Regions from separate parts of the Bacillus cereus group sp. RP43 genome, predicted to be linked through region 1. Evidence: riboswitches for the same ligand, from Rfam matches in the RefSeq annotation. Region 1 holds a riboswitch; each other region holds the start of a gene.

Region 1 (4,958 bases):
AATCTCTTTTTTATCTTTATCGCCTTTACGAACTGCTACGATGTTAGCATATGGAGAATCACTGCCTTCAATTGCAATTGCATCTTTTTCTGGGTTTAATTTCGCATCAATCGCATAGTTAGAGTTAATTAGAACAGCGTCGCCTTCTTTATTGTTATACACTTGTGGCAATAGACCCGGCTCGATATCTGTTTTGAATTTTAAGTTTTTCGGATTATCTGCAATATCTTTCGGAGTCGCTTTAACTGGCTCTACTCCGTCTTTAATTTTTAAAATGCCTTCTTTTTGTAAAATTGCTAAACCACGACCATGATCAGTAACAGAATTACTCATAATAATTGTCGCCCCGTTTGGAAGCTCTTTTAAGCTCTTATATTTTTGAGAATACACACCAATCGGTTCTAAATGAATTTTTCCTGCTATTTCAAAATCATATTTCTTATCTTTAATCTCTTTTTCTAAATATGGAATGTGCTGGAAGTAGTTTGCATCTAATTCCTTATCCGCTAACGATTTATTTGGCAACACATAGTCTTGGAATTTTTTAATTTCTAACTCAATTCCTTTTTTCTCAAGTAACGGTTTTGCCTTTTCTAAAATTTCAGCGTGCGGTACGTTAGAAGCACCAACAACAAGTTTCTTTTCATCTTTATCTTTCCCGCCACAAGCAGCTAACCCCAGAATTGAAGTTGAAATAAGTGCTGTAAGTAATAATTTTTTCATTTGAAATATCCCCCTGTTTTCATTATCTTTTATCTATTCGAGTCGTTACACTATCACCAATCCACTGAATTAAAAATACAACGAGTAATACACAAATTGTCGCAACGATTGTTACATCGTTATTTCCACGCTGGAATCCTTCTAAGTAAGCAAGTGTTCCAAGACCACCAGCACCAACAACACCTGCCATTGCTGTATAGCCTACTAAAGCAATTGTCGTTACCGTAATACCAGATACTAATGCTGGTAACGCTTCTGGAATTAATACTTTCAAAATGATTGTGCTTGTTTTTGCTCCCATTGCTTTTGAAGCTTCAATTACCCCTTTATCAATTTCACGAAGTGCGATTTCAACCATTCTCGCGTAAAATGGTGCCGCTCCAATAATTAAAGCTGGCAGCGCTGCACTCGCTCCGAGAATTGTTCCAAGAAGAATCTTTGTGAATGGGATTAATAAAATAATTAAAATGATGAACGGTATAGAACGGAAAATGTTTACGAACGCTCCAATCACCGTATTAATCGCTTTATTTTCCCATAAATTATCTTTCGCTGTCATAAAGAGTAATAGTCCTAAAATAAGTCCTAAAACAAATGTGGCAAGTGCTGCGATTGCCGTCATATATAACGTTTCACCAGTTGCTTCTAACATTTGATTCCAATCAACATTTGCGATTAACTTATCCATGTGCAATCACCTCCAGCTCTACTTGATCTTGATGAATTCCTTCTATTGCTTGCTGGATCGCTGTTTCTTCACCATTTAAATGAACGACTAAACTTCCGTAAGAACCGTTATTCGTTTGTGCGATATTTCCTTGCAAAATGCTAACTTCTATATCACTGCGTTGCATTAATCTTTGAAGTACCGGTCTTTCTACAGCCTCACCGACAAACTGCAAGCGAATTACTTTTCCATCTGGGTATTTTTCAATTAAACTTTCAATCGTTTCATTTGTATCTTCAGAATCCGTTAACTGCTGTACAAAGCGTTTCGTAATGTCTTGCTGTGGATTACGGAATACGTCAAGTACTGGACCCGTTTCTACAATCTTCCCTTTCTCCATTACCGCCACTCGATTACAAATTTTTCGAATAACGTGCATCTCATGTGTAATCAATACAATTGTTAAACCGAGACGCTTATTAATATCTAATAGTAAATCTAAAATTTGATCTGTCGTTTCCGGATCAAGTGCTGACGTTGCTTCGTCACATAAAAGTACTTGTGGATTATTTGCTAACGCTCTTGCAATCCCGACGCGCTGCTTTTGTCCACCACTTAGCTGAGATGGGTACGCGTCTCCTCTTCCTTCTAATCCAACAAGATGAATTAACTCATCGACACGTTTTCTTCTCTCCGCCTTATCGACACCTGCAATTTCAAGTGGGAATGCGATATTTTCACGCACAGTTCGTGACCAAAGTAAGTTGAAATGCTGAAAAATCATTCCAATTTCTTGTCTTGCCTTACGAAGTTCATTTCCAGTAATCGCTGAAATGACACGATTTGCAATTGTAATTTGGCCAGAAGTTGGTTTCTCTAATTGATTAAACAATCTGATTAAAGAACTTTTCCCAGCGCCACTATATCCGATAACACCAAATATTTCGCCTTTCTCTATTTGTAAGTTGGCGTTATCTACAGCAGTGACATCACCGCTTTTTGCCTTATATATTTTCTTTACATTCTCTAATAGAATCATGGTGTATCACCCCTTTTTTGTTTAAAAAGCGTAAGCGGCTCGTTTAGAATGTGAAGTGGATGGAGCTTCTGACGTAGAGGTGCTTTTTGCCTCATAGGAAGAAGCGAAGCCATCGAACATTCTAGCCGCTGGAGCTGGATTTCTTGAAAATTTTGGATAGACTCCGCATTTTTTTATTTTTGATGCGTGTAGTCCATCGTTATAGCTCCTCTTATTATTTGAATGTCCTCCGCATTCAAACAACAAAAAACCTTTCCGCTTCTAGAGAAGCAGAAAGGTTTATATGCGTATATAACAACACTATCCCTCTCTCTCATCTCTCAAAGCATTTGCTTTGCAGGAATTGGCACCATTTCAACATAAGTTGACGGTTGCCGGGCTTCACAGGGCACAGTCCCTCCACCTCTCTTAATAAGAGAAATCAGATTAAATTTTCGTCTGATTTATAATTTATGAAATTGTCTATATTTTATGAATTGAATTGTATCAATATCCACACGCCGTGTCAACAGAAATTTTCGCAAAAAAAGAAACTTCAGAATTTTAAGCCCCGACTGACATCGGTTTACATATATGAAACATCGATTCAACTAATAACATCGTTCGATAAGTTCCAGAATATTGTACCCGTCCATCACTCATTAACGTTTGCAACCTCATATTTCCAGTCACTAATTTTTGTACATCCTCTTCCTCTAAACAAACGATTTGTTCCGTTCCTCTCGCCTCTTTCAAAAGTTCTATATAATCTCTTGAAATTTGTAACGAGCAGCTTTCATCTCCAAAACGAAAATTAACAGTTCTTTCCCCTTGCCTTAAAAGCGGTTCTAAATGATATTGACCATTAGCGTAATTTACAAATGATTGAAGCAAAGAATATAATTTCATCCTAAACCACATCCCTCATATCACTTTCTATTACATACCATTCCCTCTTATTAAAGAGCAATCCTGTTACTTTCGCTCGACAAATACTGTATCTATCACGCATGTCGACATATTTCCCAAGAAATATGTCGAGGCGGCAAAAACTTTGCCGCCTACTTTAATTCCGTATATAAATATTCAACCGAATGAAATGCATATATTTTCTTCGTCAGTGTCCCATTTTCAAAAATAAGTAAACACGGTACACTTTCTATCCCATACTCTTTCGCTAAATGCGGGGCATAATTCAAATCTAACATTCCAATTTTTAAATCTTCAATCGTCATCTCAACGACCGTCAACATCTTCTTTGCTAATTGGCATGTTCCACACATTGGTGTATACACATATAACACTGTTTTTTCTTCATTTCCTATTAGGGCTGTAGCTTCGGCACCTGTCCAATCAATCACTTCTATCATTCCTTACCGTAAATATTCTGTATAAACGTCAATGTCAGCTCCCCATAATACATTTGCTAAATGTGAAGAAGGTGCAGTCGCCACCTCGCGATACGAGCGATCAATATAAATATGCTCTGCTTGCGGAAATTCTTTTCGGAATTGTTTCCTTAACTTTTCTCCTGCATCATCAGCATCCACTAGCACATATACGTCCTTATCAAAAAACTGATCAATGAGCTCATCCATTTTCGACAAACCAATTGTACCATTTGTACAAACAATTTCCACTGGTTCACGAATAATAGATTCAATCTTTCTTCTATCCGATTTACCTTCTACAATAATGACTTTTTCCACATAAATCATACGTCATCACCCGATCACCATATACTATACAACCTTTAACTTAGTATATAGTATATTCGTTATTTTCATGTTGTTTCCTGTTTATTTTTACAAAAGAAAAGCACAAGCGGCTCGCTCAGATTGTGAGGGGGATGGAGCTTCTGACATAGAGGCGCTTTTTGCCTCTCTGGAAGACGCGAAGCCACCGAACAATCTAGCCGCTGGAGCTGGACAATATCGAAAGCACAAGCGGCTCGCTCAGAACAAGAGGGCATTGGAACTCCTGAGCTAGAGGCGCCTTTTTCCTCAAGTGAAGGAGTGAAATGACCAACTGTTCTAGCCGCTGGAGCTAAACAATGAAAAAAGTTTTTCAAAAACGTTCTCCTACATAATAATTAATATATATGTTTTTAAATTCATTATGTAACACAACATAAAAAAGGACAGCACAAAGGCTGTCCTTTAGTCGACTATAATTAGTCTTGGTTTGTCATTTCTGCATATTTTTCTGCAGTTAATAACTTCTCAACTTGGCTTGCATCAGAAAGTTCAACTTTAACCATCCATGCACCCTCGTATGGAGATTCGTTAACTAGTTCTGGTTGGTCACTTAATTCTTCGTTTACTGCTACAACTTTACCACTTACAGGTGCGTATAATTCAGAAACTGTTTTAACAGATTCTACGCTTCCGAATGGCTCGTCAGCTTGGATTGTTGCACCTACTTCAGGAAGTTCAACGAATACGATATCGCCTAACTCACCTTGCGCAAAATGAGTAATACCGATAACAACCGCATTACCTTCTGTTTTTACCCATTCGTGTTCTTCAGAGTAACGTAAATTATTTGGAA
Region 2 (4,958 bases), 3.3 Mb from region 1:
TACTTCTTCTAATGCACGTTCGTGCAATTGCAATTCGCCTGCTTCTTGTGCGATGATAGCTTGCTTTGATCTTTTATTAACGAAATAACGTGCTTGCTCAAGCTCACGAGCGAAGTTAGATTTTAATGTTTTATGACGCTGAATTAACTTCTCAATTTTTGTTATTTCACGCTCACTGTCGCGTAAATATTGGTTTAACATTGCTATTGGATTTTTTCTTTCTTTCTCATCTAACACATTATGAAAATCAGCTAAAATTGCATCGCGTACACGTCCGAATAAAGATTGTTTCATTATAATCTTCCTCTCTTCTACTTTATAATTTGATTTGATTTATTTTATATTAGTTTTTCATTAACTTGTTCCACTCATCTTCAAAGTTGCTATATGGTTTAGAACTTTCTGGAGCAGAATCAACAACTACATTTTTTTCTTTTTTCCACTCACGGTATCCGTAGTATAAAACTACTAATGCTGCGATCCCGATTAATGCTGGGGAATGAGAAAGTGCAATGGACAAACCGATTAAACCAACAATACCCCAAGCTAACTTTCCAAAAAATGATTTAGCTCGCACAAATGATTTATAGCTCCAGTACACAACTCCTGCTCCGATTGCGAATCCTACAATACCAGCAAGACTACCAAGAGCAATTAAAGCCAAAATACCGGCCGCGATAAACGCTAGAAATTGTTTCATCTTGTGCTTGCCTCCCTTCGATTTGATACTCTTATCTTAACTATTTTTTCATTTTTTCATAACGAGCTTAAGAACCGTTTTTAACTCAGACTTAAGACTGAGTTCCATTCAGCCTTTTGTAAAAATATAAGGAAAGATAGGATAACTCACTCTTTTATTGCATAGAAAAAGCCGTACAGAGAATATTCTCTGTACGGCTTCTGTTGCTACTAATAAAATTCATATTTAATTATGCTGTTTTATGATACTCTTTCTTTTCCGCCACTTTAGAAAACCTTGGGAAACCAATTAATATAGAAATAATTCCACATACTCCAACTAAAATTGGATAAAATGCATATGGTAACAATTCGATCGGAGATAACGCAGCAAATCCTGCCGCTGTTAACATTTGAGCACCATATGGAATTAACCCTTGTATACAGCATGAGAAAAGATCCAGTACACTCGCTGATTTACGCGGATCAATTTCATACTGATCCGCAATGTTTTTCGCAAGCGGACCTGTAAAAATGATAGAGATTGTATTATTTGCTGTACACATATTCGTCATACTCACTAAGCCAGCAATACCAAACTCTGCTCCTTTTTTCGAACGAATATTACGTGTTAAAAGATTCATTAAATATTGAATGCCACCATTATACTGGATAAGTTCAACCATACCACCGATTAAAATGGCAAGTAACACTAACTCCATCATACTGCCCATTCCAGTCGTTACACTTTTAAAGAAACTCTCTAACGTATAACTTCCATCTATAAGACCGATAACACCAGATAGTACCGTTCCACCAGTTAATACAATGAGTACATTCCAGCCAAGTAGTGCTGTAACAAGTACACCTGCGTATGGTAAAATCTTCACCCAATCAAATGTATGAGCTTTAATTTCTGTATCATTACCTAAAGTAATCATTACTAATAGTACAATTGTAATGACTGCAGCTGGCAATACAATTAAAAAATTCGTTTTAAACTTATCTTTCATTTCTGTTCCTTGCGAACGAACAGCAGCAATTGTCGTATCAGAAATAAATGATAAATTATCGCCAAACATCGCTCCGCCCACAACAGTAGCCATCGTAAGCGCAATTGAGATATCAGTTTGCCCACTAATACCTACAGCAATCGGTGCTAATGCAGCAATTGTTCCCATTGAAGTTCCCATCGCTAATGAAATAAATGCCCCTATAACAAAAATTCCAGCAACGATAAATCCTTGGGGTAAAATAGATAACGCTAAGTTAACAGTGGAATCAACTCCACCCATTCCTTTTGCCGTTTCAGAAAACGCCCCTGCAAGTACAAAAATCAGAACCATGATCATAATATCAGGGTTTCCTGCACCTTTAGCAAATCGTTCTACTTTCACATTAAAGCTTTCCTTACGATTCATCACTAAAGCAATTCCTACAGCAATTGAAATCGCTACAAGTATCGGCAATTTATAGAAATCACCTGTAATAATCCCAGAACCAATAAATAGCGCCAAAAATATTCCAAGTGGTAATAAAGCTAAACCATTTCCTCTCGTTTCTTTCAAAGTATCATCTCTCCCTAGTTTTCAACCTTTTCTAATGAATAACAAAAGACCTCTTCCAATGAGAAGAGGTCTTATACATCTATAAGAAACACTCTTCTCATCTTTCAAGCACATGCTTGCTGGATTTGGCACAGCACTCTGAAATCGAGTCCGCTGCCGAGGCATCGTAGGGCCAGTCCCTCCGCCTCTCTTTATAAGAAGGTTTCATATTTATTTTTTAATAATAATTTCTTTTCTAACTTTACTCGCTTACAAAACAAAAGTCAATTATTTTTTGTATAGATTTTTTTGGTAATTATACAAAAAGGTGAATAAACCAATCATTTTAACTTTTCGATTTCTTTATCCAATATTGAGATCCAATAAAATTCTCTATTTTTTATCGTCGCGATAATCCATTTTGTTGTATTCCATGCTAACTCATATTCTTCTTTTGTAACATCACCAGTTTTATAAGCATCCTCTAACTCGTCTTCATCCAGTACATAGATCTCACCGTTCGGTAACAATACCACATCTAAATATAAATCATCAAAATAAGGTAAACCACGATCGTCTATTTTAAATTCTTTTGTCACATCGATATAATATTGCACTAATTGTTTTTGATTGTCTAACATAGCTGTAATCGCAAAGTTATTTCCGTTTGTAAAATATTGCATCCATGTATACCCATCACCTGCAATGCAAAGCTCTTTACTATTGTATTCTTTATAACTAGGCTCTCTCACCTTTTTTATATCCAATATTCCTAACATACCTGCTTCAACTTGTTTTACTGTGTATGTCTTCTCTATTAATCGCTTCCACGTAGAACCATCACCGTACTTACGTTTCATAACTTTCTCTCCTCTTCTACATACAGAAAAGCTCTCACATAATATGTGAGAGCTTTTCAAATCATAATTAAGCCGCTTGACCCTTTTCAGATATCTCTTTTAAATAGGCTTGTCCTTTTTCAGCGTCATATTGACCTTCCCACTTAGACATAACTACAGCCGCTAAAGAGTTACCTACAACGTTAACTGCTGTACGAGCCATATCTAGAATACGGTCAATACCTGCAATAAACGCTAAACCTTCAGCTGGAATACCTACTGTACCAAGTGTTGCTAATAATACAACGAATGATACGCCCGGTACACCCGCGATACCTTTTGATGTAACCATTAATACAAGTAATAACGTAATTTGTTGTGTAATGGATAATTCAATACCGTACATTTGCGCTAAGAAAATTGCCGCAATTGCTTGATATAAAGTTGATCCATCTAAGTTAAATGAATAACCCGTTGGAATAACGAAAGATGTAATTGCTTTCGGACAACCGAATTTTTCCATTTTCTCCATAATTTTCGGTAAAACCGTTTCTGAACTTGCTGTAGAGTACGCTAAGATCAGCTCGTCTTTTAAAATTTTAAAGAATTGGAAAATGTTAATACCGAATATTTTCGCTGTAAGCCCTAATACAACTACAACGAAGAAGATCATTGCTCCGTATACTACAATGAGTAATTTCCCTAATGGAATTAATGAAGCTAATCCGAATGTAGAAACTGTAACACCAATTAATGCGAATACACCAAATGGTGCAAACTTCATAACTTGGTTCGTTACATAAAACATTGCATCTGCTACACCTTGGAAAAATTGTAGAACTGGTTTGCCACGCTCACCAATTGCTGCTACACCTAAACCAAATAATACTGAGAAGAAGATAATAGCAAGCATATCACCTTCAGCTAATGATTTCATAATGTTCGTCGGAACAATATTTACAAATGTATCCGCAAACGAATGACTTTGTACTTGCTCTGTCGTAGCTGTATATTTAGAAATATCTGTTTTTGTTAACTTATCCATATCAACGCCTTTTCCAGGTTGGAAAATGTTCGCTATTAATAGACCAACAACAATTGCAAGTGTTGTAATAATTTCAAAGTAAATAATTGTTTTTCCGCCTAGTCGACCTAACTTCTTAACATCGCCAACACCAGCAACTCCAACAACAATACTCGCTACAACAATCGGTACAACAATCATCTTAATTAATCGGATGAAAATATCACCAATTGGTTGTAAGTACTTCACCACTTCCGGATTGCCAAAGAAAATAGCTCCAACTGCAATACCGAGCGCAAGTCCTATTAAAATTTGCCATGCAAGTCCTATTCTTTTCATACTTGTGGTAACCCCCTCTTCGATGTGTCACTCTATCTCTCATTCTATCTCTATAAAACATGAAATTAAGAGTATTACATATTATTCGACAATTCACTACATTTTGTCCCTGTTAAAAATCATAAATCAAAAATTAAAATCTGACAACAAAATAAGTTTGCCCGAACGCAAATAATTTTCTTGACAAAAATAAACCTCATGTCAGAAAACCTCACATGAAATCGATTCCTCACTAGTGATTGATAGATTTTTAAAGTACTGTTTCATCATGGAAAACCCCATCATTTTCCATGATTTTTAAAAAAAAATATAGAAATTGATAACTTTTTCTATACATTCAAGAATTTTAACTTTATGACAAACGCTACGAAAAGATACTAAATTCCGACAAAACTTAGCAAATTTATAAAGTTTTCTTTACATTATGATTACAACGATAGACACTCTTCTTCTTATGATATATAACATTCATAGGGAAAGGAGCAAGACAACAATGAAAAAGAAATTTGCAACGTTTAGTGTTTTAGCAGC
Region 3 (4,958 bases), 190 kb from region 1:
CTCTTGCGAAACATTTGGTGCATCGCAAGGCATAATAGCGTACCAATCTGCTTCGATATATTCCATTCCTGATACAATTCCAGCAAGTGGGCCGTTTCCTTTATAATGCGGAATATCTTCTATAACGGGAACTTGTACTAATTGCTCCACTCGCTCTTTTATATCAGAATGACTAATGACTACAACTCCTTGAAGCGTAGTGGTCATCACTTTCAAAATATGCTCAACAAAAGTACTCCCACCCCAGCTCGCTAGCGCTTTCGGTTCACCGAATCTACTCGACATACCACCTGCTAATACAATTCCAGCAAACTTACTCATTGGCGATGCAGCTCAAATGTAATATGACCTAACTCCGGTAAAATCAACTTATTCATCGCAAGACGAACTGCTCCGCTAGATCCCGGCATTGAGAAGACTACTTTGCGCCCAATCGTACCGCCGATTGCTCGACTTAACATCGCAGCGCTTCCGATATCTTCTAAATAACTAATCATACGAAACAACTCACCAAATCCAACAATTTCTTTATCTAATAACACTGACACTGCCTCAATCGTTACATCACGCTTCGTAATACCAGTTCCGCCATTGGTTAGTACGACATCTACATCTTCCCTATGATAACCAGCTAACACTGCTTGCTGAATACTTTCTTTATCATCTTTTACAATTTCATAAGAGGTCACTGTATGACCTGCTTCTTTTAACAATTCATGTAATAGCTGTCCGCTCTTATCCGTCTCTTCCGTACGTGTATCGGAAATCGTAACAATTTTACAGCGTACTTCTTTTGGTGCTTGTTTTTTATGTTCAGTTACACTCATTTTTCATCTTTCCTTTCTTGAAGACTTTTCTCCATTTTATCATACATATCTTTACACGATTATGTATGAAGCCAACGATGAAGCATGATACAATATAAGTATGTAAACCCACAAAAAGGAAAATAAAAGAGTGTACTTTTTATATTTTTTCTTAGGTTCCACATCATTAGCTACTCTTTAACTCACCTTATATTTTCTACATAATAGATTTAATTTTTAAATTTACACTACAAAATAAATCGGAGGTCTACATATTATGGAACTTTATAAAAAATTAACAACAACATTCATCCTCTTATTTATAGCTTCAATCACCGTGGGGTTTTCTCTAAAAGGAGCAATTCCATATGCTACATTAGTAAGTATTATATTCGCAACGCTATTTTTACTGAGCAGTGCATTTTGCGCGGGTAAAGCACGTCAAATGAAAGGGTAATTACATATGTTCAAGAAGAAACCGATAGTTTGTAAATCATGCAAAAAAGAAATACAAACGTATGAAAAAGCATGGATTCATATGCCCTTTCCGGCAAGCGGCATGACTAATATGAAAAGTATATTGAGCTAGACGGAGAAGTGTATTGTAATTCATGTATTCAAATCATAAGTAAAACAAAATAAAAAAAGCTTTGCGCTCACCGCGCAAAGCTTTTTTTCATATATTATAGACCAGCTTGCTCTTTTAAAGCTACAGCTTTGTCTGTACGTTCCCATGAAAGATCTACATCAGTACGTCCGAAGTGGCCGTAAGCTGCTGTTTGTTTGTAAATTGGGCGACGTAAGTCTAGCATTTTAATAATACCAGCTGGGCGAAGATCGAAGTTGTTACGAACTAGTTCTACTAGTACGTCTTCAGATACTTTACCAGTGCCAAATGTATCAACTGAAATTGATACTGGTTGTGCTACGCCGATTGCGTATGCAAGTTGTACTTCTGCTTTGTCAGCAAGACCAGCTGCTACGATGTTTTTCGCAACATAACGAGCTGCATATGCTGCAGAACGGTCAACTTTCGTTGCATCTTTACCAGAGAATGCACCGCCACCGTGGCGAGCGTATCCACCGTAAGTATCAACGATGATTTTACGTCCTGTTAAACCAGCATCACCTTGTGGTCCACCAATTACGAAGCGACCAGTTGGGTTAATGAAGAATTTCGTTTCTCCATCCATTAATTCAGCTGGAACTACAGCTTTAATTACATGCTCTTTTAAATCGCGATCGATTTCTTCCCATGTAACATCTGGATGATGTTGTGTAGAAATTACAATTGTATCCACACGTACAGGTTTACCACTTTCATCATACTCAACTGTAACTTGCGTTTTTCCATCCGGACGTAAGTATGATAATGTGTCATCTTTACGTACTTCAGTTAAACGGCGAGCTAATTTGTGAGCAAGCGAGATTGGAAGTGGCATTAATTCTTGTGTTTCATTACATGCGAAACCAAACATTAAACCTTGGTCTCCCGCACCAATTGCCTCAATCTCAGCGTCAGTCATTAGACCTTCGCGTGCTTCTAGCGCTTGGTCAACACCCATAGCGATGTCAGCAGATTGCTCATCGATAGATGTTAAAACTGCACAAGTTTCTGCATCGAATCCATATTTTGCGCGTGTGTAACCAATGCCTTGAATTGTTTCACGAACGATTTTCGGAATATCTACATAAGTAGAAGTCGTAATTTCCCCCGCTACCAATACTAAACCAGTTGTTACAGTTGTTTCACAAGCTACACGTGCATTTGCGTCCTTTGATAAGATCGCATCTAAAATTGAATCAGAAATTTGGTCACAAATTTTATCTGGATGTCCTTCAGTTACAGACTCAGATGTGAACAGATGACGTTTTTTTGTCATGTGGTAAACCTCCCTACAGTAATTGTATATATTGTACGGAACTCATCCTTAATTTGCCACAAACTGCGACATACATTTATTCTCCCACACAAGCATACAGAAAAACCTTTCCCACTTAACATAGAGGAAAGGTTTAATTTGCTACTTGCATACTGCTTTTTGCCCTTTGCTCTTATCGTTCGAGACCGTTAGCCTCGCACAGGTTTTAGCACCTATTCACCTGTATTTACCACTACAAGTGAGGTTGCTGGGCTTCATCGGGCCTGTCCCTCCGCCAGCTCGGGATAAGAGAGTATCCGTCCCAACCTATACTAAAGAAATGATATTCATTTGTCAATTAATATTCACATTTTCCTGAAAGTTTTTCTCAATACGCATAGAATGAAATATTAATAAGGAAATGATACATTCACACAAACAAAAATAAATAAATAGTATACATTATTTATATAATTGTGTTATACTCTTGATGGGGATTACGAGGAATATTTCATTAAATGAAAAGGATGGTATATAAATATGAGTACTGTGAATGTCCAAATTGGTTTACATGAATTATTGAACGGAAGCAATGCACAGATTCAATTAAGTGTTCCGCAATTAGTGGAAAAAGTATTAATGCGAAACGAAGGGAAATTAACTTCTACTGGTGCCGTTTCTGCTTCAACAGGAAAATACACAGGACGTTCTCCTAAAGATAAATTTATTGTGAAGGAAGCATCGGTTGCTGACAAAATTGCTTGGGGAGCCGTGAACCAACCGATCTCTGAAGAACATTTTAATAAATTATATACAAAAGTTTTAGAATACTTAAAAGAAAAAGAAGAGTTATTCGTCTTCAAAGGATTTGCTGGCGCTGATCGCAACTATCGCCTACCAATTCAAGTTGTTAACGAATATGCATGGCATAATTTGTTCGTACATCAATTATTTATTCGTCCAAATGAAGAAGAATTAACAACTCACGAATCAGAGTTCACAATTGTTTCTGCACCAAACTTCAAAGCAGATCCAGCAATTGACGGTACAAATTCTGAAGCATTCATTATGGTTTCATTCGAAAAACGTATCGTACTAATCGGTGGTACAGAATACGCTGGAGAAATGAAAAAATCAATCTTCTCTATTATGAACTTCTTACTACCTGAACAAGACATTCTTTCTATGCACTGCTCTTCAAACGTAGGCGAAGAAGGCGACGTAGCACTATTCTTCGGTTTATCTGGAACAGGGAAAACAACATTATCTGCTGATCCAAACCGTAAATTAATCGGTGACGATGAGCACGGTTGGTCTGATAACGGTGTATTCAATATTGAAGGCGGTTGCTACGCGAAATGTGTAAACCTTTCTCATGAGAAAGAACCACAAATCTTCGATGCAATCAAATTTGGTTCAGTTTTAGAAAACGTTGTCATTGATGGTCAAACACGCATCGCTGACTATAACGATACTACTTTAACAGAAAATACACGTGCTGCATACCCTATGCATGCGATTGACAATATCGTACTGCCAAGTGTTGCAGGACATCCAAATACAATTATTTTCTTAACTGCTGATGCATCTGGCGTATTGCCTCCAATCAGTAAGTTATCAAAAGAGCAAGCTATGTACCATTTCTTAAGCGGTTACACTAGTAAGCTAGCAGGAACAGAGCGCGGTGTTACATCTCCGCAAGCTACATTCTCTACTTGCTTCGGTTCACCGTTCTTACCACTTGATGCATCTCGCTATGCTGAAATGCTTGGTGAAAAAATTGAGAAACATGATGCGAAAGTATTCTTAGTAAACACTGGCTGGACTGGTGGCGAATACGGCGTTGGTAAGCGTATGAACTTAGGTTACACTCGTGCAATGATTCAAGCAGCACTAAGCGGTGAACTTGCAAAAGCTGAAACTGCGAAACACGACATCTTCGGTCTTGAAGTTCCACTTCACGTACCAGGTGTACCTGACGAAGTATTAATGCCTGAACAAACTTGGGCTGACAAAGATGCTTACAAAGCGAAAGCAATTGAGCTTGCAAACGAATTTAAAGAAAACTTCAAAAAATTCGATAGCGTTTCTGAAAATATTATTAACTTAGGCGGCCCAATCGCTTAATTATAAAACTTTCTGTTGAAATAACCCTTTACTCATATGAATAAGTGTCGTGTAACCGTAAAGTTTCGCGTACTCACCGACAAAACCCAATGCGGCTTAACGGTTACACACACTTACATAAAAAAGAAGCTTACGTGAAAAACGTGAGCTTCTTTCTATATAT

The links. A riboswitch is a leader RNA that binds a small molecule or an ion and turns the genes downstream of it on or off. The one in region 1 is predicted to bind S-adenosylmethionine.
Positions count from the first base shown of each region.
Region 2: linked by a shared signal. The riboswitch ahead of QCI75_RS19700 (Na+/H+ antiporter NhaC family protein) and the one ahead of QCI75_RS02370 (methionine ABC transporter ATP-binding protein) in region 1 are both predicted to bind S-adenosylmethionine.
Region 3: linked by a shared signal. The riboswitch ahead of metK (methionine adenosyltransferase) and the one ahead of QCI75_RS02370 (methionine ABC transporter ATP-binding protein) in region 1 are both predicted to bind S-adenosylmethionine.

Region 1 is NZ_JARVHQ010000001.1:474,969-479,926, reverse strand. Features, by position in the region: gene metQ (methionine ABC transporter substrate-binding lipoprotein MetQ) at 1-723, opposite strand, end outside; gene QCI75_RS02375 (methionine ABC transporter permease) at 746-1,411, opposite strand; gene QCI75_RS02370 (methionine ABC transporter ATP-binding protein) at 1,404-2,429, opposite strand; SAM riboswitch class I at 2,740-2,847, opposite strand; gene QCI75_RS02365 (hypothetical protein) at 2,973-3,317, opposite strand; gene QCI75_RS02360 (thioredoxin family protein) at 3,470-3,778, opposite strand; gene QCI75_RS02355 (toprim domain-containing protein) at 3,782-4,126, opposite strand; gene gcvH (glycine cleavage system protein GcvH) at 4,582-4,958, opposite strand, start outside.
Region 2 is NZ_JARVHQ010000001.1:3,782,476-3,787,433, forward strand. Features, by position in the region: gene QCI75_RS19690 (PspA/IM30 family protein) at 1-294, opposite strand, end outside; gene QCI75_RS19695 (lmo0954 family membrane protein) at 344-700, opposite strand; gene QCI75_RS19700 (Na+/H+ antiporter NhaC family protein) at 930-2,246, opposite strand; SAM riboswitch class I at 2,341-2,446, opposite strand; gene QCI75_RS19705 (ribonuclease FAU-1 family protein) at 2,567-3,085, opposite strand; gene gltP (glutamate/aspartate:proton symporter GltP) at 3,153-4,427, opposite strand; gene QCI75_RS19715 (murein hydrolase activator EnvC family protein) at 4,921-4,958, shown strand, end outside.
Region 3 is NZ_JARVHQ010000001.1:663,081-668,038, reverse strand. Features, by position in the region: gene QCI75_RS03470 (molybdenum cofactor guanylyltransferase) at 1-321, opposite strand, end outside; gene QCI75_RS03465 (MogA/MoaB family molybdenum cofactor biosynthesis protein) at 318-827, opposite strand; gene QCI75_RS03460 (hypothetical protein) at 1,084-1,263, shown strand; gene metK (methionine adenosyltransferase) at 1,490-2,689, opposite strand; SAM riboswitch class I at 2,859-2,980, opposite strand; gene pckA (phosphoenolpyruvate carboxykinase (ATP)) at 3,209-4,795, shown strand.